DNA from 4 places in the Thalassolituus sp. UBA675 genome. Region 1 is predicted to be linked to each of the others. Evidence: predicted binding sites of a transcription regulator. Region 1 holds the regulator's gene; each other region holds the start of a gene.
What was found. Region 1 encodes sigma-54, which starts transcription at its own class of promoters, with help from an activator protein. Its sites were predicted from a motif close to TGGCACNNNNNTTGCTNT; they were not measured.
Positions count from the first base shown of each region.

Region 1 (5,596 bases):
TCTAGCCTGATTGCTCGGTTGATACCACGAAAGTACTCGCAGTTTTGGGCCTAATCAGCTGTTTTAGCGGGGATAATCGTGAAATTTTCCTGAGGGCTATTCTTCTTCATCGAAGCGACGATCAATGAGATCGGTAATGGCATCGACGGCAGCTCCTTCGTCACTGCCTTCCGCAGTCAGGATCAGCTCAGTGCCTTTGCTTGCGGCCAACATCATGACTGACATGATGCTCTTGCAGTCGACCATACGCCCGTCCTTGCCAATTTTCAGCTGGCTGGAGAAGGCTGACGCGGTAGATACCAGTTTGGCCGCAGCACGGGCATGCAGGCCGAGTTTATTTATTATTAGAACGCTTTTCTGGATCATACGGTGTCCGGGTTATGGAGTGGGCAGATTCGCCGCTCGCGCTAGTTCACGGTGACGTACCTGCACGTTCGGGTATTTCATACGGTATTCGGTGGCTAGCTGCTCCGCCAGGTAGACGGATCTGTGCTGACCACCGGTGCAGCCAATTGCGATGGTCATGTAGCTCCGATTTGCTTCGATCAGACGATCCGTCCAGCGAGTCAGAAAATCGCTGATTGATTTCCGCATTTCTCCAACAACATCATAGCTGTTCAGGAATAACTGTACTTCACTGTCGAGGCCTGTGAGTTTTCGCAGGTCTTCGCTCCAGTAGGGGTTCGGCAGGTGCCGTACATCGAAAACGTAGTCGGCGTCTGTCGGGATACCGTGTTTAAAGCCGAACGACTCAAACAGGATCGACATCTCACCGTTCGGACGATCTGCAACCCGCAGGCGAATCATGCTGCGCAACTCGTGAACAGACATGTGGGTGGTGTCTAAGGTCAGGTCCGCCATATTGGCGAGTGGATCAAGGAGGTCTTTCTCCTGGTCGATGGCTTCTGCCAGTGACAGTTCTGTGGTCGTGAGAGGGTGCTTTCGGCGTGTCGCGCTGAATCGTTGCAGCAGAACCTTTTCAGACGCATCAAGATAAACCACGTCGAGCTGATAGTGATCATTAGGCAGATCGAACAGTAGTTGTTCGACAGGCTCTTCTGTCGCCGACAGGTTACGCGCGTCAATACTGACCGCTACCCGGGTGAGCTTGTCGTTAGCATCTGCCTGACTGGCCAATGCGGGTAGCAGCCCGATCGGCAGGTTATCGATGCAATAGAAGCCCAGATCTTCGAGAACGTGCAGAGCGCTCGATTTGCCCGATCCTGATCTTCCGCTGATAACTACCAGGCGCATATTCGACTCCGTGATGACTACCGCTCTGCGATCGCTCGCTGGAAAAGATGTTTGGCGTCTGGCGCGTTGCGTAGAGCTTCGCGATATTCCGCCTGATTAAAGTTACTGGCGAGTGTCGCCAATATCTGAAGGTGTTCGTCGGTCGCTTCCTCGGGGACTAACAAAGCAAATACGAGGTCGACCGGATTACCATCAATAGAATCATAGTCTATCGGGGTATTTAATCTTAGTAGAATGCCCAACGCTTTCTGACACTGCAGCAGTCGGCAGTGTGGGATGGCGATGCCTTCTCCTATCCCTGTGCTCCCCATGCGCTCGCGTGCTAACAGGCGTTCGTATATATCGTCTGCGGAGGCGTCGCCGATTTCTTCAGCAACCAGAGATGAAAGTTGTTCTAACAGTTTTTTCTTACTGGAAACGGTCACGTCAATGACGGACCGCTCCGGTGTGAGGATATCCTCAATACTCAAAGACATGCTTCAGCCTTGACCGTGTTGGCGCGCTACCAGCTTCTCTTTGTGTTTCAGAACCTGACGGTCCAGCTTATCCACCATCTGATCGATAGCGGTATACATATCTTCGTTTTCTGCTTTGGCGTGCAGGTCGTGACCTGTGATGTGAATTGTCGCTTCAGCCGTCTGTCGATCTTTAACGACAGTCAGTGTGACTTGCCCTGTGGTGATGCTGTCACTGTGGCGCGTCAGTTTTGCCATTTTATCTTCAACGTGTGCCTGCATAGCTTCTGTTACTTCTACATGATGACCACTGATATTGATTTGCATGCCAAGTCTCCTGTGTCGCTGGCGGTATGTGAATCAAAGTCTGTTGACTCTCAACTAACAGACTCTAAATCAGCTGCTTACGTTCATTCGATGGTGGTATCAGCATAGCCTCGCGGTATTTCGCTACCGTGCGCCGTGCCACTTTGATGCCTTTCTCACCCAGCATCGTTGCTATCTTGTTGTCACTGAGTGGCTTCCGCGTGTTTTCGTCCGCGATCAGTTTTTTGATCATCGCCCGGATGGCCGTCGATGAACACTCCCCGCCGCTGTCGGTGCTGACGTGGCTGGAGAAAAAATACTTGAGCTCAAAAATGCCGCGCGGCGTATGCATGTATTTCTGAGTCGTCACCCGCGAGATCGTTGACTCATGCATACCAACCGCTTCGGCGATGTCATGAAGCACCAGCGGTTTCATCCCTTCATCACCTTCTTCAAAGAAGTCTATCTGGAATTCAACGATTTTGGTTGCGACTTTGAGCAGAGTGTCATTGCGACTTTGCAGGCTTTTGATAAACCAGCGCGCTTCCTGCAGGTGATCTTTGAGGAAGGTATTGTCGGCACTGCTGTCTGAGCGGCGGATCAGCGATGCATAATCGGCATTCACGCGCAGCTTGGGTGCAATTTCTGGATTCAGCTCAACACGCCACTCATCACGAATCTGGCGGACGATGACGTCTGGAATGACGTATTCAGATTCTTCTGAAGCGATACCGGCACCCGGCTTAGGGTTCAGCTCTTTAATCAGTCGCATGACGGATTTCAGGTCGTCTTCCTTTAATTTGGTACGGCGCATCAGCGACTGATAATCACGGCTACCAAGCAGGTCAATATGATCACGAATGATCAGCTGAGCTTCGGTTAACCACGGGGTACCTTGTGGAAGCTGATGCAGCTGAAGAAGCAGACATTCGCGCAGGTCGCGGCAGAAAACACCGGCCGGATCAAATTGTTGCAGGCGATGAAGAACTGCCATCACTTCTTCTTCTTCGATTTCGAGTGACGGGTCCATCGCTTCAATGACGTCTTCAACTGTCGTGTGAAGGTAGCCATCATCGTCTACACCATCAATCAGCATGGTCGCAACTTCGCGGTCAGCATCTGACATTGGGGTCAGGTTTAGCTGCCAGAGCAGGTGATCCTGCAGATTGTCGCTGGTGGCGTAGCGGGAATCGTAGTCAAAGTCTTCGTCTACCGGCCCGGAGCTTGATGCGACTCCGGCGCTGACCTGATAGGTATCTTCCCACTGGCTATCTACAGGCAGGTCATCGGGCAGTTTCTCGCTCGACCATTGCTCATCGAGAGATTCCTGGCCGCTCTGATCGTCGTAGGAATTGTCATCGTAGGAATTGTCGTAATCCTGATTGTCAGAGCTGCTCTCACGGTCTTCGCGGCTGTCTCTGTCGTTGTTATCGGAATCAGAACTGCGGGAATCGTTGTCGGACTCGTTGCCTGAGTCGCTGTTGTCATCAAACTCTTCGCTTTCCAGCATTGGGTTGGAATCCAGCGCTTCCTGAATTTCCTGCTGAAGGTCCAGCGTTGAAAGCTGGAGGAGGCGGATGGCCTGTTGCAGCTGAGGCGTCATCGTCAGCTGCTGGCCCATCTTAATCTGAAGGGATGTCTTCATATAACTCGGTAATTACGACCTGAAAATCGAACCATCTTTTTGTTTGATGCACCTAGCATTATAGGCAAAGTCCTTGTGTATGGAACCTATTTTGCTTACCAGAGTAAATAGATAACTCTACAGTACGTGACATCGGTCAGAGTTTCAAAGACGGAAATCGTCCCCAAGGTAGACTTCGCGCACCTGCTCATTGGCAAGCACATCTTCAGCCGTGCCTTCGGCAATGATGTGGCCGCCACCAACGATAAAGGCTTTCTCGCAGATCGCGAGTGTTTCACGCACGTTGTGGTCGGTAATCAGTACGCCGATGCCCCGCGCCTTAAGCTGACGGATAATATCCATGATGTCCGAGACTGAGATCGGGTCGACACCGGCGAAGGGTTCGTCGAGCAGAATGAACGAGGGCTCTGCTGCCAGTGCTCTGGCAATTTCGACACGACGACGCTCACCGCCGGATAGCGCCATGCCGGCGCTGTCGCGGATGTGTTGAATATGAAATTCGTTGAGCAGCTGCTCGAGCTGTTCGGTGCGCTGCTGGCGATTGAGATCTTTACGGGTCTCCAGAATTGCCATGATGTTGTCGGCAACACTGAGCTTGCGGAAAATCGATGCTTCCTGCGGCAGGTAACCGATGCCTTTGCGGGCACGGCCGTGCATTGGCAGGTGGCTGATGTCTTCATCGTCAATCATGATGCGGCCACGATCCGCCTGCACCAGGTTGACGATCATATAGAAACAGGTCGTTTTGCCGGCGCCATTGGGGCCCAGCAAACCAACGATCTGGCCGCTTTCAACGCGGATAGACACGTCTTTAACGACTTCGCGGCCGCCGTAACTTTTGGCCAGATGTTCTGCCTTCAGTGTTTTCATTCTGTCGCTGCTTCCGGAGATTCTGTCGTGTCAGACTCTGAGTCAGATTCGGACTCAGGTTTTGGCGGCTGGATAACGACTTTGATCCGGCCGGAGTCTTCATCTGTGCTGTCGGTCGACGACTCGGCGGTGGTGCCATCAGCACGCACGGTCTCTGTTGCCATGTCGTAGGTGATGCGTTCGCCGCTGAAAATATTGCCTTCCTGTTCCAGTTCAGCATCGCCAGTAATAATGATGCGGCGCTCGCTGGTGTAGTAATCGATGCGGTTGCCGAGGGCTGTGGTGAGCGGTTTACCGACCTCAATCTGCTGTTGGTAACGGGCACGGTCGCCTTCTGCGACGGCTTTTTCGAGGGTGTCGCCGTTGCGCAGAATCATCAGGCGGTCGGCTTCTATTTTCAGCGTGCCTTGGGTAAGAATGACGTTGCCTTCATACACAACTGTACCTGCGCGGCGGTCGATTTCTGCAGAATCCGAGAGGATCGTCATTTCTTTCTGCCAGTCATCCGGCAATGCGACTGTGTAGCTTGCGATCACTGACAGCGACATCACGGCCAGTTTATTGAACAGGTTCATAAGTCGTACGGACTCCTGTTTTCAGTTCGAGGCGCTGACGTGTGGCGTCAAACATCATTCCGGTGCCAGTCATGCGGCTGTTTTCACCCGTCATGGTAACCAGCTCATCAGTCTCTGCGATCTTGTCATCAATATGATAGGTCAGCCTTGAGGTTTCAAGGCGCATCGGGTCACTGCTGTCGAGCGGCCTGATTAATATGTTGCCTGATAATTTCAGTGCCTGTTCGTTGCCGCGCATAACACCTTCGTCAGCGGTCAGTACCCAGTCGTCTTTTGAACTGACCAGAAGACGTGGCTCACTGAATACGGTGAGGTCGCCCTCGGGAAAGTGCTCTGATTTTGCGGCGTAAAAAGTATCGGCCAGTGAGCCGTCTTTTTCGTAGCGGCGACTGAACAGTACTTCGCCATAATAATCCGGCTCGCGAACGACCTGTTCGGTCGTTTGCCCGGTAATATCGCGGGTGTAGCGATCTACTGCCAGAAAGGCAACG
Region 1 is NZ_DBNJ01000031.1:67,663-73,258, forward strand. Features, by position in the region: gene B3007_RS13670 (HPr family phosphocarrier protein) at 97-366, opposite strand; gene rapZ (RNase adapter RapZ) at 379-1,254, opposite strand; gene ptsN (PTS IIA-like nitrogen regulatory protein PtsN) at 1,272-1,730, opposite strand; gene hpf (ribosome hibernation-promoting factor, HPF/YfiA family) at 1,734-2,036, opposite strand; gene B3007_RS13690 (RNA polymerase factor sigma-54) at 2,101-3,660, opposite strand; gene lptB (LPS export ABC transporter ATP-binding protein) at 3,805-4,530, opposite strand; gene lptA (lipopolysaccharide transport periplasmic protein LptA) at 4,527-5,105, opposite strand; gene lptC (LPS export ABC transporter periplasmic protein LptC) at 5,089-5,596, opposite strand, start outside.

Region 2 (5,596 bases), on a different contig from region 1:
CAAATTCTGGAATCAACCAGCCTCGAAGAACTCGCAGAAGAGATCAATGCTTACCGTGCAACGACGTTGCCGGGCTTCCGTGCAGAAGTCAGTGATGCCGGGGATCTGGTCATCACTAACGAAATTGGCCGTGATATCAAAGTCTCGATTGATAGTCCTGTCGTAACAGACTCACTGGTAGTACAGGGTGCATCCGGAACTGGCCCAGTGGTATTGGGTGGCACCACGGCGGCTGATGTGGCTGCAGCGGTAGGCGGCACCGTGAATTTCATTCTCAATGAAAACTACGTATTACGTGATCCTCAGCCAGTCATATCGGGTATCTTTGGTGCATTGACCGATGACGAATACTCAGACTTCACTCTGAACTCATTCGACCCAGATAATCAGGAAACCTACAACCACGCAACATCGACCACCATCTACGACAGCCTGGGTAACTCCCATGTGATGACTCAGTACTTTGTGAAAGAGCCGCTGGACCCAACACGTCCGAACGAGCAGAACGTCTGGGCTATGTACGTCTTGATTGATGGTAACGACATTGGCGACCCTGATCCTTCACTGCCATTTCCGGAAAACCTGGACCCGACGCGTTCACGGTTTGAACTCTTCTTCAACCAGGACGGGACATTAGACGAAGTCGCGACCGGCGATATCTACATCACCAACTGGGACCCAGTGGACGAAAATGGCGATTCGACAGGGGCTCTGACATCAACAAACGTACTGGAAGGTGGCTTGCCCCTGAGCGATCCACCCACAAACTCAAACTTCCAGATCAGTCTTAATGGTTCGACCCAGTTTGGTAGCGAGTTCTCGGTGAACGAAGTAAACCAGAACGGCTATGCAACAGGTCGACTGACCGGCCTCGAAGTGGATGAAGAAGGTATCATCTTCGCCCGATTCACCAACGGTCAGGCACAGACACTGGGGCAGGTGGCCATGGCCAACTTCCGTAACCCGGAAGGCCTGACACCAGTCGGCGACACGGGCTGGGCTGAGTCTTTTGAATCAGGTATTCCGACCATTGGCTCACCGCGAACGGCTTCGTTTGGCCAGATACGGTCATCTGCATTAGAAGACTCAAACGTCGATCTGTCAGAAGAGCTGGTGGGCCTGATCATCGCCCAGCGTAACTTCCAGGCGAGTGCGAAGACCATTGAAACCACCGACCAGATAACGCAGGCGATTCTGAATATCTGATGAGGGTTAGTCATGTGGGAGCGAATCAGCCGGAGGCTATTCGCGATAAACCCAATCGCTATTAGCCAGGCAAGCTGGCTGAATAGCTCCCACAAAGAGCGAATCAGCTTTTTACGCTGTGGGAGCGAATCAGCTTTTTACTCTGTGGGAGCGAATCAGCTTTTTACTCTGTGGGAGCGAATCAGCCATAACACTGTGGAAGCAGATTAGCAGTAACACTGTGGGATCAGATCAGCCATAACACTGTGGGATCAAATCAGCAGTAACACTGTGGGAGCGAATCAGCAGTAACACTGTGGGAGCGAATCAGCCGGAGGCTATTCGCGATAAACTCAATCGCTATTAGCCAGGCAAGCTGGCTGAATAGCTCCCACAGTGTTTTGCCACCCTGGCAACCGCTTGCCGTTTCCACACCCAACCACCGGCATATCGACACTCAAAATCCGTCCGAAATTTATCTAACTAATTGATTTCAAATGAAAAATCAGAGTTGGCACAGCCTTCGCAATACTTCATGTAACTGAACTATTGAAAGGCAACCACTATGGACCGCGCACTCTACATCGCCATGTCCGGGGCCAAACAAAACACCTACGGGCAAACCGCACACGCCAACAACCTGGCCAATGTTGCGACCACAGGTTTCCGCTCTGATTACACCCAAAGCCGGGCGCAAGGCGTGTTCGGCGAACACTTCCCATCGCGTGCTTACGCCATGACCGAACGTCCCGCCAGCGATATGAGCATGGGCTCACTGGTCGAGACGGGTCGCAACATGGACCTCGCGATTGAAGGGAAAGGCTGGTTTGCGGTCGTCGGCCCGGATGGCCAGGAAGCCTATACCCGCGCCGGAGACCTCAGTGTTGATCCACTGGGCCGACTGGTGAATGGCAGTGGTCGGCAGCTCATTGGTGACGGCGGCCCTGTGGTATTACCCGAATTTGAAAAAATCGATATCTCAAAGGCCGGAATTATTACGATTCAGCCACTTGGCGAAGTGCCTGCGGGCGTCGCCGAACCAGTGCAGCTCAAGCTCGTTTATCCAGACCCTGAAACATTAGAAAAAGGCGAAGACGGTTTATTCCGCTTTCGTGAAGAGGGCACCCCACCGGCTCAGCCAGACCTTAATGTCAGCGTTGTTGGTGGCTTTACTGAAAGCAGTAACGTCAATGCCGTCACCGAACTTACCAGCCTGATTCAGCTGAACCGTCAGTATGAAATGCAGGTGAAAATGATGAAACGTGTCGACGAGCTGGCAGCCGCCACGACACAGATCATGTCGAATCAATAAGGAGTCAGCACTATGATGAACGCACTCTGGGTCAGTAAGACCGGGCTCGAAGCACAAGACCTCGCGCTGACCACCGTATCAAACAACCTCGCCAACGTAGCGACCACCGGCTTCAAAAAAGACCGTCCGGTATTCGAAGACCTGATCTACCAGATTCAGCGTCAGCCGGGTGCCAACAGCTCAGCCGACAGTCGCCTGCCATCCGGTCTGCAACTCGGTACCGGTGTACGTACCGCAGGTACACAGAAAGTATTTACCACCGGCTCGCTCGAAATCACGGATCAGCCGCTGGATATCGCGGTTAATGGTCGCGGTTTTTTCCAGATTCAGATGCCTGACGGCAACATCGGCTATACGCGTGACGGTACCTTCCACATCAATAACGAAGGCACCGTAGTGAACGTCAACGGCTATCCGTTAGAGCCGCAGATTGTTATCCCTGAGCAGACCAACAACCTCACCATCAGTGAAGACGGTATTGTCCAGGCGACCATGTTCGGTGATCCGAATCCGCAGCAGTTGGGCCAGATCGAGACCGTCGACTTTATTAACCCAGCAGGCCTTCAGGCAGCCGGTGGCAACCTCTTTCTGGAAACCGCAGCCAGTGGTGCTCCTCAAGGTGGAGTTCCGGGTGAAGATGGTTTTGGTCGGGTAGTGCAGGGCGCACTCGAAAACTCCAACGTCGAAGTGGTTGAAGAGCTGGTGAAAATGATCACCGTTCAGCGCGCCTACGAAATGAACTCAAAAGTCGTGTCAGCAGCCGATCAGATGCTGCAGTTCCTGACACAGAACACCTGATGGAGGTGTGATATGAAACGCCTGTTAGTTAACGCATTAATCGCACTTACAAGCACCGCTTTGCTGAGCGCATGCAGCAGCATTCAACAAGAGCGCGACGTATTCCCGGATGATCCGGCCTACGCTCCTGTATCGGCACAAAGCCTTGAAGCACCGCCGACCAACGACGGTTCGCTGTTTCAACCAAGATACAGCGTAGGGCTATATACCGACCAGCAAGCTAACCGGATCGGCGACATCATTACCGTGATATTCGACGAGGAATATCAATCGTCGAAATCAGCGGAAACCGTGGCCGATAAGTCATCGAACAATAACATGGCTGTACCGTCCCTGATGGGGACAGTCCCCGGCTGGAAAAACCTGACCATGGATTCAGAAACCACCAATGACCGTCAGTTCTCGGGCAAAGGTGAGGCTGATCGCTCAAACAGCCTGACAGGTCAGATCAGTGTGACGGTTTCAGATATTCTGCCCAATGGCGTGCTACAGATACGCGGTGAGAAATGGCTGACCCTGAGCGAAGGCGACGAATATATCCGCATCATGGGGCTGGTGCGACCGCAAGACATCACACCAGAAAACACCATAGCCTCAAGCAAAGTCGCAGACGCGCGCATTTCGTTCGGTGGTCGTGGCAACCTTAACAACAGCACCAAACAAGGTTGGGCTGACCGCATCTTTATGTCACCGCTCTGGCCGTTTTGATTCAATATTTTGTAGGAGCGCTTCAGCCAGCTTGTCTGGCTATGCGCGATCACCAATTGGCACACCCTTCGCATCATTCCCTTCCAAACGCTCCTGTAACGGCAAAAACTGCGCAACTACGGATTAAACGATGAAAAACTGGCGTCAATTACTCGTCATAATGCTGGTCAGCACGATTCCAGCTCTGGCCCATGCGGAGCGAATCAAAGACATCACCAGCATATCAGGCGTGCGTTCAAACCAATTGATCGGTTACGGGCTGGTGGTTGGCCTCGATGGTACGGGCGATAAAGCCCCGTTTACCACACAGACTTTCCGCAACATGATGAACGAGTTCGGGATCACCCTACCGCAAGGAACTGACCCGAAACTCAAAAATGTCGCTGCCGTATCTGTTACTGCAGAACTGCCGCCGTTCTCCAAACCCGGCCAGCGAGTCGACGTGACCGTATCATCACTGGGCAATGCCAAAAGCCTGCGCGGCGGCTCACTGTTATTTACCCCATTAAAAGGCGCTGATGGCGGCATTTACGCGGTTGCGCAGGGTAACCTCGTCGTCGGTGGCTTTGGTGCTGAAGGCAACGACGGCTCAAGTATTACCGTCAACGTCCCCAGCGTCGGCCGTATCCCCAACGGCGCAACGGTAGAGCAAGCCGTACCGAGCAGCTTCGGTCGTGGCGACAGCCTGATCTTCAACCTCGACCAGCCAGACTTCACTACAGCGCGCTCAATGACCGATAAAATCAACGAACTACTGGGGCCCGGCACCGCCGAAGCACTCGACGCTACCAGTATCCGGGTCAGTGCTCCGCGAGACACAAGCCAGCGCGTTGCATACCTGTCGGTGATCGAAAATCTTGAAATAGAAACCGGCACCGAGCGCGCGAAAATTATTATTAATTCCCGTACCGGCACCATCGTAATGGGGCAAAAAGTACAGATAGAACCGGTGGCCGTGACGCACGGTAGTCTAACCGTCACCATCACCGAAGACTTCGAAGTGGCTCAACCCAATGCACTGGCCGAAGGCGAGACAGTGGTCGTACCACAAACCAATATCAACATCGATGATGGTGCAGACAGTCGCATGTTTAAGTTCGGCCCTGGCGTCACGCTCGACGACATCGTCAAAGCCGTAAATGAAATTGGCGCCGCCCCCGGAGACCTCATGGCAATACTCGAAGCCATGAAACAAGCCGGTGCCCTCAAAGCAGAATTAATCGTCATATGAATAACGACCTATTTAGCCAGGTAAAAAACCTCTCGCTCGAACTTCGCTCACTGATACGCCAGGGCGTAAAAGAAGGCGTCGAAGAACGCATTCAAAAACGAAACGAACTGATGCGTGAGTGGTTTTCTCAAGTCAGTGACCTCATCGACCTGACCAACGAACAGCAAGTATTTCTGGAAGACCTGCTCAAAGAAGAGCAGGAATTGCTTGAGCAATTAAAAGCTGAGCAGAAGCAAGTGGGCACACAACAGCAAGGCCAGAAGAACGTCAAAAAGTATTTGATGTGAAGTTGCTGGGTTTTGTAGGAGGGGGCGCTTCATCTAACCTTGTGTGAGCAAATCAGCTTTTTTACCCCCCCCCCG
Region 2 is NZ_DBNJ01000010.1:57,457-63,052, forward strand. Features, by position in the region: gene B3007_RS05555 (flagellar hook-basal body complex protein) at 1-1,206, shown strand, start outside; gene B3007_RS05560 (flagellar basal body rod protein FlgF) at 1,751-2,497, shown strand; gene flgG (flagellar basal-body rod protein FlgG) at 2,510-3,295, shown strand; gene flgH (flagellar basal body L-ring protein FlgH) at 3,308-4,003, shown strand; gene B3007_RS05575 (flagellar basal body P-ring protein FlgI) at 4,134-5,234, shown strand; gene B3007_RS05580 (hypothetical protein) at 5,231-5,521, shown strand.
Region 2: a site for sigma-54 is predicted at 1,698-1,715, ahead of B3007_RS05560 (flagellar basal body rod protein FlgF). Genes of this name have one in related genera too.

Region 3 (5,596 bases), on a different contig from region 1:
CCGTCGATGGCCAGGTCGAGGGCATTTTCAGTACCACTGATATTACCCTGCGAAAATTCCTGACGGACGTTATCAACCAGTACACCACTACCGACCGGCTTCAGACCGGTACCAAGCAAGGTACTGGTGTAGACATCGGCAAATTCTGCACGGGATTCTTTAAAGCCAACGGTACTGGCGTTCGCCACATTGTTACCTGTGACTTCCAGATCCGTAGAGGCTGCACGGATACCACTTAAACCAATATTAAAAGCCATATTTGTACTCCTCTCGCCGGATCAGGCGTCAAGAATCTGTTTAATCTGATCAAGGTTGGCGCGTTCGCCACCGGTTAAGTTCAGGGTCACTTCGCCACCCGCACTCATGGTGACGCTGTCGACGCGTGAACTCATCTGCATATCCAGTTGTTCACTCTCACCGGCAATCGTGCCGCTGAGTTTGAAAACGTATTGACCTGGTGGGTAGACGTTTTCAATCGGATCTCCGTTATCGTCCAGTACGATCTCGCCATTTTCATCGCGGAGGTACTGGTCAAGATTCATCTTGCTGCGGTCCAGGTTGACGATGTCACCATCGACCATCAGGTTGTAGCCATCCCAGCGCACAGACATGGCGCCCGCGTCATGCGAACCGAGTGAAATCTGCTCCAGAGTCTGACCATTTTTGTTTTCGATGGTCAGCATCATGTCGCCTGTCGCCGCAGGTACCTCAGTGAAGCCGCTGACCACACCGCCGTTCGTGAGCAGGCCTGTGGTATTACCATCAACAATCACACTCTGACCGACGAGACTTGACGCCTGTAAAGCGGCATTGGAGGTAAACTGTGCCGCCATGCTCTCTGCCGTATCGTTGAGGTTGTCGATCCCTTCAACCGATGAAAACTGAGCCAGCTGAGCAACGAACGCCTGGTTATCTGTCGGCTCCAGCGGGTTCTGGTTATTCAGCTGCGCGACCATGAGTTCGAGAAAGGCATTGCGACCCAACTCATTGTCTTTGGCTTCGGTCTGCGTCGGCGTACGGTACTGATCCAGTACGGCGGCGTTGTTGTTTACTTCGTTAATCGCCATTTATCGCCCCCTTACTGGCCAAGTGTGAGTGTGCGTTGCAGCATCTGCTTCGCGGTTTTAAGAACTTCAACGTTCATTTGATAGCTGCGCGATGAAGACATCATGTCGGTCATTTCTTCAACGATGTTCACGTTCGGGTAGTACACGTAGCCGTCGTCGTTCGCCATTGGATGATCTGGCTGGAAACGTGCCTGCAGCGGTGAATCTTTTTCGACGATGCCGTCGATTTTTACGCCAGCACCCATGGCCGCATCGGTATCCATAAAACCGTTCACATCCCGGCTTTTTGAATTCACTTCGCTTTCGAGCACGGAAAACCAGGGCTTGCGTGCACGGTAGGTTTCATCCACAGAGCTTGAAGCGCTGTCGGCGTTGGCAATGTTACTGGCGGTGGTATTCAGTCGGACTGACTGGGCAGTCATACCGCTTCCGGCAATGTTAAGTACGCTGGTCAGTGACATAATTATTCTCCCCGGATCGCGTTACGCATGCCTTTGAACTTACCGCTCAAAAATTCGAAGCTGGCGTTGTAGTCCATGCTGTTACGGGCAAACAAAGCTTGTTCGGTCTGGGCGTCGACCGTGTTGCCGTCGATGGATGGCTGCAGAGGATTGCGATACTTCAGTTCGTCATCGGCAAAGCCGCTGGTGCCACTCAGGTGAGCAGAATGCGTCGCTGCCATACCGAATGAGGTGTTGCTGTGAGTTTCTGCTTCGAGAATGGCTTTGAAATCAAAATCACGGGCCTTGAATCCTGGGGTGTCTGCATTGGCAAGGTTGTTTGCCAGTACTTCGGCGCGTTGCGCACGAAGCTGCATTGCGTTGTCGTGGATTCCGAGTGCGTTGGTAAAGTTGATTGCGCCCATTCTGTACCTGCCTGTTTGCCATATGTGTTCGTCTGCAGAGATACAGCAAGAGCTGGGCCAATTTATTTTTTACTTATTTTTCAATGGGTTATCAAAAAAGCGGGCATTTAAAGGAGAATTTCACAGAGGGGAACGGCAAGCCCTTACCTACCAGCGGCAAAGGCTAAAACGATTACTTTTTCCGGTAGAGGATACCTGGGTTACAACTGACCATTTCATAGTGATCCGGCATCCCACTCAAGGCTTCTGAAGCACCGAGGATCAGGTAGCCACCCGGCTTCAGAGCACCGTGCATTTTCAATAGGATGTCGCGCTTGCGTTCGGCGCTGAAATAAATCAGTACATTGCGGCAGAAGATAATATCGAAGGTGCCGAGACGCGAGTAGCTGTCGTTCAGGTTAAAGTTTCTGAACTCCACGCCCTGGCGCAGTTCTTTGCCGACGTGCCAGGCATCGTCTCCGGTTTTTTCAAAGTACTTCGCCAGCTGGTCTTCTGGCATACCACGCCGTATCGCCATCCATGGGTACGTCCCTTCTTTGGCGGCGCTCAAAGCACTTTCTGATAAATCGGTAGCCAACACTGACACAGCAGGCAGACGTTTCGAGCTCGTTCGGCGGAATTCCAGTTCAGTCAGTTTGATAGAGTAAGGTTCCTGCCCTGTTGAGCAGGCCGAAGACCAGATACGTATGGGCGATGATTGTTCAGCGAGTGCCGGAAAAACGCGATTACGAAGAATTTCGAATGGATGACTGTCGCGCAGCCAGAGTGTTTCGTTGGTCGTCATGGCATCAATGACGTTATTTTTGAACTGACGGTCACGCTCCATGCAGTACATCAGCTCGGTCAGACTGGGTAAATTACGGTCGGCCATGAGCTTTCGCAAACGGCTGGCGACCAGGTATTCTTTGCCATCCCCCAGCAGAATGCCGGAGAGTCCCTCAAGGTAGTCGCGGAACTGGTTATACTCCGCAGCAGTTACCACGACTTCCTTCTTGTTATGCGTCATCAATTTCAACCGTGGTTAATTCGGCTCACAATATTGTCGGCCAGTACGTCGGGGTCAAACTTTGCAATAAAGTCATTAGCACCCACTTTTTCAACCATTGCCTGGTTAAATACACCGCTCAGTGATGAGTGCAGTACTACATAAAATCCCTTCATCGCATCGTTACTACGAATGTGAGTGGTCAGCGTGTAGCCATCCATCTCTGGCATCTCAATATCGGATACCAACATCATGTAACGGTCCTGCGGTCGCTCACCCTCGTCTACGATTCCTTTCAGGTGCTCCCAGGCTTGTCTGCCATCTTCGAGAGCGACAACCTCTACGCCAACGTTCTCCAGACAGCGGGTAATCTGCTTACGCGCAATCTTAGAATCATCCACGATCAGAACTTTCTTTTTACCGGCCTCAGTACGGACGTCGTCACTGACGATGCCTTCACTGATGTCCTCTTTCACCGGCGATACTTCAGCAAGAATCTTCTCTACGTCGATGATCTCGACGATGTGATTCTCAACTTCAGTGACTGCTGTGAGGTAATGCTCGCGGCCCGTGCCCTTGGGCGGTGGATGAATATGTTCCCAGTTCATGTTGATGATTTTGTCGACCGAAGCCACCAGGAAGCCCTGAGTCGCGCCGTTGTACTCAGTAATAATCACGAACGAACCATTCACTTCATCCAGCGGAGGACCACCCGTTGCCAGGCTCATATCGAGAATCGGTGTGGTTCCTGAGCGGATGTGAACAACCCCACGGACAACACGATTGCTGCCAGGCAGGGACGTCAGTCGCGGACACTGTATGATCTCTTTTACTTTGAATACGTTAATGCCGTACAACTGTTCACCGCGGACGCGGAAAAGCAGCAGCTCCAGACGGTTTTCGCCGACCAGCTTGGTACGTTGGTTTACGGACTCAAGAACACCAGCCATGTGTGCCTCTCTTTCAGATCAATTCCGGCATGACCTTTGCTCAACCTGAGGTATGAGTAATAAAAGTGCCGGAATCATGACATCATTTTCGTTAGCTTCATTGAGCATAGTAGAGAACCAGAGAAGCGCAGGCGTTTTATTTGGTTTTTTCATCTGGTCGTTGTCGACCGTTGCTCAGGCCGGAAGCTCTCTGGATGATGTCACCGCTGAACTGAAAAATCGCTGGATTGCACTGGGGGGAGACGCCGGTGTATCGGAGTTTGAGTATCCTTCTGTATCACCGGGATATGAGTTGCCTGACTGCAGCGCTTCGCTAGAGGTGAATGTTATCCGCCACCTACAACCGGGGCGCAACGGTGTTGAGGTCAGCTGTGCAGCGCCCTTCTGGCGCCAATCGTTCGCGGTTGAACTGAAGGTGTTCGCAGATGTCGTCACCGCTGATACCGATATACGCCGGGATACTGTTATCAATGCAGGTCAACTCAGAATCAGTCGCCTTGACACCTCTGATCTGCACAAAGGGTATTTCAGTAATATTGACGCCGTCAGCGGAATGCTGAGCAAACGAACTCTGCGACAAGGAACACCTGTCACACCTGACATGGTCGACTTACCCGACCTTGTTCAACGCGGGCAACTGCTCAAAATCAGGCTGGTCAGGCCGGGAATTCAGGTCGAGATTAAGGGGGAAGCCCTGGCTCGTGGTCACCTGGGTGAACAGATACGGGTCAGGAATACGCAGTCGGGAACCACCCTGTTTGCGGAAGTCATCGGCGATGGCTTAGTACAGGTCCAGTGAGTTTTCAAAAAAAACTGACACTTTTTCCTAAAGTAATGAAATCTGCTGCCGTTAACTACAATGAAGAGGTACATCTGAATGAAGCTCGGAGAAATGATGATGAACATCAATAAATTCACTAACGGCAACAGTGTCGACACGAATCGTAGTCGTACTGAACCCGTTAAGGCCCCAGAAACGAATGCTGAAGGCAAAGCCAGGGAATCCGCGCCGCTGACCGATCAGGTCAAGCTTAGCGCGAGCAGTAAAAGCATTCAGCAGATAGAAGCTGAGATTAAAGAGATGAAGGACGTCGACGACGCAACCGTTGAGCGCATCCGTAGCGCCATTGATAACGGTGAATACAAAATCGATTACGACAGACTGGCAGGGAAAATGCTTGATTTTGAGGACCGATTCAACTTCTGAGGTCCTCAGGTATGCTTTTAGATACCTCTCCCCTTGCCCGGCTGATGTCATCCGAGCTCGACGCCAGCCGGCAGCTCTTCACCCTGCTGGAGCAGGAACTGGAGGCCGTGAGCCACCACCGTACGTCTGAACTGGACACTCTGAACCCTGCCAAAGAGAAACAGGTAACCCTCCTGAAACAGCAGGCGAGTACCCGCTTACAGTGGATGAAAGACCACCAGCTACCTCTGAGTGCAGAGTGCCTGCAACACGAGGCTGTCCAGAATAACTCCGAAATTCACCCATTGTGGCAGCAGCTTGCCGCTCAGTATGAAGCCAACCGGCAAATCTCAGAGCGCCTGAGCGAAATGGTTCTGGCATTGCGATTCCGCGCCGAACAGAAGCTTCGTATCTTGCATGCCCGACAGAATGATCCACACTTATATAATGAATATGGAAAAACTTCCGGAGCGAATCCGGGACTTAATAGTATCGAAGCGTAGTGGATCGTCAGACATGCCAGAGGCAAGTATCAATCAGGAA
Region 3 is NZ_DBNJ01000010.1:49,694-55,289, reverse strand. Features, by position in the region: gene B3007_RS05555 (flagellar hook-basal body complex protein) at 1-257, opposite strand, end outside; gene B3007_RS05550 (flagellar hook assembly protein FlgD) at 279-1,067, opposite strand; gene flgC (flagellar basal body rod protein FlgC) at 1,079-1,528, opposite strand; gene flgB (flagellar basal body rod protein FlgB) at 1,531-1,932, opposite strand; gene B3007_RS05535 (CheR family methyltransferase) at 2,105-2,938, opposite strand; gene B3007_RS05530 (chemotaxis protein CheV) at 2,944-3,867, opposite strand; gene flgA (flagellar basal body P-ring formation chaperone FlgA) at 3,944-4,666, shown strand; gene flgM (flagellar biosynthesis anti-sigma factor FlgM) at 4,745-5,074, shown strand; gene flgN (flagellar export chaperone FlgN) at 5,086-5,556, shown strand; gene B3007_RS05510 (flagellar brake protein) at 5,570-5,596, shown strand, end outside.
Region 3: a site for sigma-54 is predicted at 1,975-1,992, ahead of flgB (flagellar basal body rod protein FlgB). Genes of this name have one in related genera too.

Region 4 (5,596 bases), on a different contig from region 1:
CGCAAGGGCAAAGAAGCCTTTCATATCGCAGGTGCCCAACCCGTAGAGTTTGCCGTCGCGCTCGGTCAGGGTGAATGGGTCTGATGTCCACTTTTCCGGGTTGCAGGGCACAGTATCGGTATGGCCACTCAGTACCAGGCCGCCCGGCCCGCGGCCGTAGGTGGCCAGCAGGTTGAATTTCCCCGGATGGCCTTCAATCGGCATAATAGAAACTTCGAAACCGAGATCCCGGCACCAACCTGCCAGCAGGTTAATCACACCTTCATTACTTTGATCGTATTCGGGTAATACAGAGCTGATACTGTTCTCAGCGATCAGGGCCGAGAGCTTTTCGAGCGTGGAGGGCAGCGGCATGATGGCCTTATCCTTGATGATCTTAAACTGCAAAATACAGCGACATAAAACAATAGCGCGATGGCAAAAGAAATTGAACTGAAACTCAGGCTCCAGCCTGAAGATATCCCGGCGCTGGTCAGCTGGCTTGATAACGAAGCGACAGCAACGGGCCAGAAAACTCTGAATAACGATTATTTCGATACGCCTGAGCTGGCGCTGTCTGCCGCGCATTCAGCATTAAGAATACGCTCGACGAACTCGGGATTTGAACAGACTTTCAAGGCCCGCAGTCAGTCCAGCAGTGGTGTTCAGGTTCGTCACGAATGGAATTGGCCTTTGCCTGAAAGGCAGCTTGATCCATCGTTGCTGGCGTTACCAGAGGTACAGGCGTGCTGGCCAGAATCGGCAGCGAGGGATCGTCTTACGACGGTGTTCAGTACTGACTTTGAACGTCGCAGCTGGCTATACACAGCTGCGGATGGCTCGGAGATTGAAGTGGTAATCGATCAGGGCAGTATTCTTGCCAACGGTCAGTCGGAACCTCTGTGTGAGTTGGAGCTTGAGTTGGTTTCAGGTGATGCCGCTGCAATGTGGCCTTTATCAGAAGCGCTGCATGACGTGGCGCCCATGTGGTTGAGTGATATTTCCAAAGCCGAGCGTGGCTACCGCCTGGCTGGAGTCGGGTCTGCATCGTTTCACGGCGCAACAATTGATGCAGAGGGCGCCGGTTTGCCTGAGCAGGCGTTTGATCTGCAGCGGGCGCTTGAGTATTACCTTTGGAGTGATGGCGACTTACAGGCCATCTGGCAGTCAGGCTACCCCATTGCGCGGCTTATGAGCAAAGAGAGTGTACTTTGGCAATTGCTCGACAAGAGTCTCTCTATGAAGTCAGAGCATCTGCTGAAGGATAAAGCAGCAGCGAAGGCATTAACGTGTGCGGTTCAGCAAGTGGCTGGAATGTGCACTGAGTCGCAGCTAGGCCGAGAAAGTATCCGTGATCGCTGGGACGAGGCTCGCAGCCAGGTAGGTGATGTGATTGAATGCAGTGAGACATCTTCGTTATCAGCTTCTTTGAAACAGTTACTAAAGGATTAATGCATGCAGGCGACGCCAGACCGGGTACTCAATCTGTCGACACTGGTGAGTGATCTACACCGCGATGGCCTGCTCACCGAAGATGATCACCAATTGGCCCTGACGATTCGCAGAGGGGCGGATGACGCTACTCTGCATCCTCTGACCCTGATCGCCCGCCAGCGTTACAAAGACGCCCGCGTAGACGGCAAAGTGCTGACTGAGCACGCATTGATTGAATGGTTGGGTGAGCGTGAGTCGATGGATGTGATCAATATTGATCCACTTGAGATTAACGTATCTGCGGTAACTGAGGTGATGTCATACGCCTTTTCAGAGCGGCACAAAATCCTCGCGGTGAAAGTCAGTACTGATGAGGTGGTGGTGGCCTGTACCGATCCGGATTCATCAAGCTGGGTCGGTGACCTGGAACACGTGACCCGTCGCAATGTGAAACGGGTGTTAGCTTCGCCATCTGATATCAGTCGCTACCGGGTTGAGTTTTATCAGTTAGCAAATTCGGTCTCTAAGGCGCGCAAAGATCATTCTGGTATCAGCTCGGTGCAGAACCTGGAGTCGATGCTGGAGCTGGGCAAAGCGAAAGCGCCTGACGCCAACGATGAACATATCGTCAATATCGTGGACTGGTTGCTGCAGTACGCCTTTGACCAGCGCGCCAGTGATATTCACCTTGAACCGCGTCGCGAAACAACGCACGTGCGTTTCCGTATTGATGGTGTTCTTCATAATGTCTACGAGTTACCAGCCGCAGTAGGTATGGCCGTGATTGCGCGGGTTAAGTCACTGGGGCGTATGAATATTGCTGAGAAGCGTAAACCTCAGGACAGCCGCCTGAAGACTAAAACGCCCGAGGGTGATGAAGTCGAGCTGCGTCTGTCGACCTTGCCCACTGCTTTCGGCGAAAAAATGGTGATGCGTGTCTTTGACCCACAGGTGCTGATGCGCAGTTTCTCTGAAATGGGATTCTCGCGTGAAGATCGCCGTCGCTGGTCTGAAATGACTGACAATAATCACGGCATTATCTTCGTTACCGGGCCGACAGGCTCAGGTAAAACGACCACCTTGTATTCGACACTGCGCCAGCTGGCGACCAGTGAAGTGAATGTATCGACCATTGAAGACCCGATTGAAATGGTTGAGCCCGCGTTTAACCAGATGCAGGTCAACCCAACGATTGACCTGACCTTTGCGTCAGGGGTTCGCGCTCTGCTGCGTCAGGACCCGGACATTATTATGGTGGGTGAGGTGCGCGACCTTGAGACGGCCGAGATCGCTGTGCAGGCTGCGCTTACCGGACACCTTGTTCTGTCGACACTTCACACCAATGATGCGCCTTCGGCCTTTACCCGCTTACAGGAACTGGGACTGCCTGCTTACCTGATTCGCTCCAGTGTGATCGGTGTTATGGCCCAGCGTCTGGTGCGTACTTTGTGCCCACACTGCAAAGAGAAGCAGCCTGTCGACGAAAAGGTCTGGAAACAGCTGACTGCCCCTTGGCTGATGAAAACGCCAGAACACATCTATACTGCAAAAGGCTGTCTGGAATGCCGCGGGACAGGTTACCTCGGGCGAATGGGGATTTACGAAGTGATGCCCTTGTCTGAGTCGCTGGAGCCGCATATTAATGAAACAACGGATTACCAGAAGCTACGCCAGGCAGCGATGAAAGAAGGGATGCACAGTCTGCGCCTGAGTGGTGCTCATAAGGTCGCCGCAGGTATGACAACCATTGCAGAGGTCATGCGGGTCGCCCCAGCGAGCAGAGCGCTGTCTCAGTAGGTGACAGCCGTAAAGGCAGTAAAATAGTCACATTGAATAATCCGGCCTGAGCGTCCAGAATGCCGGCCTGAAATTAACGAGAATATGGCAGTTATTTGTGAGTAGTTCCCTTCCACCCATCATTGACGTCGAAGCCTCTGGATTTGGCCGGGGGAGTTTCCCCATCGAAATCGGCTTTGCTCTCGAAGACCGGGAAGTGCACAGCTATCTCATCAAGCCTGTCAGCCACTGGACGCACTGGTCAGAAGAGGCCGAAGCGATCCACGGCATCAGCCGCGACAAACTTGAGCAGGAAGGTCTGAGCATTCGTGATGTCGCCCTGCTGCTCAATGAGCACCTGTTCAATAAAACTCTCTACTCTGATGCATGGAGCTTTGACAGCTCATGGATTGGCCGCCTGTTCGAAGAAGCTGAGCTGGTCCAACGCTTTCGCATCGAAACCATCAACAAGCTACTGACCATGGAAGAAATGGAGCGCTGGGCAGACACTAAAAGCACACTCTGGAATGAGTTAGATGTCGACCGGCACCGTGCTGCCAATGATGTGAAAGTCCTTCAGGAAACCTTCAAGCGGGTAACGGGCAACTAAGGTGGGCCTGAGAGTCGAGTGCCTTTACGGCGTGGAAATAAGCCCGGTTCTTGAGGAACTTGCCGACCTGCGGATTCGGATATTCCGCGATTTTCCATACCTCTACGACGGCTCGGAAGATTACGAGCGTGCTTACCTCGCCACCTACACCAAGTGCCCTGACAGTATTGTGGTGCTTTGCTGGGAAGGCGACCATCTGGTTGGAGCATCGACCGGTCTACCCTTAGCGGCGGAAGTCGATGAGTTCAGAGCTCCGTTCCTGAAAGCGGGAATCAATGACAAGGCGTTATTCTACTGTGCTGAGTCTGTACTCCTGCCTGAGTATCGGGGTAAGGGAGTGTATCGACAGTTTTTTGATGCTCGGGAGAAGCATGCACGTGCCCTTGGGTTATCCGCCTGTGTCTTTTGCTCCGTGGTACGGCCCGATGATCATCCTTTACGCCCAGAGAACTACCAGTCACTTGATCCGATCTGGAAGCATATGGGCTATCAGCCTATGGCGGGTATTCGCACGTCTTTTGCCTGGAAAGACGTCGATGCATCGGGCGAGTCGACCAAACCTATGCAGTTCTATCTGAAAAACCTCTTCTGAAATCTGTGTTGCTCTTTAGTACGAGTTGGTGCAAATTGGTGCAATGCAGCTACATCGAGCTTTCTTCTAAAGCGCCATCCGTACTTTGTCTGACTTTCTGTTTGTGAGTTAGATGCTCTTATCTCGATAAACCCGTTAAAAATCATAATGTTATAGATTCCCCTGTCTTGCCTGACGAATCTGGCACAAGTGTCGCTACGAATCTTGTATACAAGTATGAATTCAATGGCGGTTGGCATGACAGAAGTAACGACAGGAATTGGCTGGAATCTGAACGATTGGGCCCGGGCATATAGGAATGGCGCTGATGTAGGTGAGCTTTTACTGGCCACCCGGAAAGCGATTGCTGCAGACGAGCTGGATACGAATGGATTGCCCCGCAATGGTAGCGCCTGGATTGCGCTAGCCAGCGAGGAACAGCTTACTAAACAAATAAGTTACCTCGAAAACCTGAAAGCTGCAGCGGACGATGAGGGCAGAAACCTTCCCCTTTTCGGTGTGCCGTTTGCCGTGAAAGATAATATTGATGCTGCGGACTTTCTCACCACGGCGGCGTGCCCTGAATATGCCTACGAGCCGGATGATGATGCTTTTGTTGTTCAGCTTCTGCGTAAGGCAGGTGCCATCGTTATGGGGAAAACCAATCTCGATCAGTTCGCAACCGGACTGGTTGGTACTCGCTCGCCATACGGTGCAGTGAACAACGTGTTTAATCCTGAGTATATTTCTGGCGGCTCAAGTTCTGGTTCTGCGACTGCGGTTGCAAAGGGCCAGGTGGCCTTTTCGCTCGGTACCGATACCGCTGGCTCTGGCCGGGTGCCTGCGGGCTTTAATCATATCGTCGGTTTAAAGGCGACTGTAGGCGCTATCAGTGCTTCGGGCGTTGTTCCAGCATGCCGAAGTCTTGATTGCGTTTCTGTCTTTGCGCTCAATAGCCGCGATGCCGAGCGCATTTATGAAATTGCTGCGCAATTCGATCCAGCAGATGGCTACGCCCGCTCACGTACTATGGTGCGTAATGAACGTATCCAGACATTGGGTATCCCTGCAGATGCACCATGGTTTGGAGATGACATACAAAAAGCGGCGTATGAAAAAGCCTGTGAGCAGGCTGTTGATGCAGGCTTCGATTTAAAAACAATCGACTTTACGCCCTTGTTTGAGCTGGCCAGCCTTTTATATCAGGGCCCATGGGTGGCCGAACG
Region 4 is NZ_DBNJ01000032.1:36,904-42,499, forward strand. Features, by position in the region: gene argE (acetylornithine deacetylase) at 1-354, opposite strand, end outside; gene B3007_RS14375 (inorganic triphosphatase) at 415-1,431, shown strand; gene B3007_RS14380 (GspE/PulE family protein) at 1,435-3,210, shown strand; gene B3007_RS14385 (hypothetical protein) at 3,308-3,799, shown strand; gene B3007_RS14390 (GNAT family N-acetyltransferase) at 3,831-4,391, shown strand; gene atzF (allophanate hydrolase) at 4,629-5,596, shown strand, end outside.
Region 4: a site for sigma-54 is predicted at 4,573-4,590, ahead of atzF (allophanate hydrolase). Genes of this name have one in related genera too.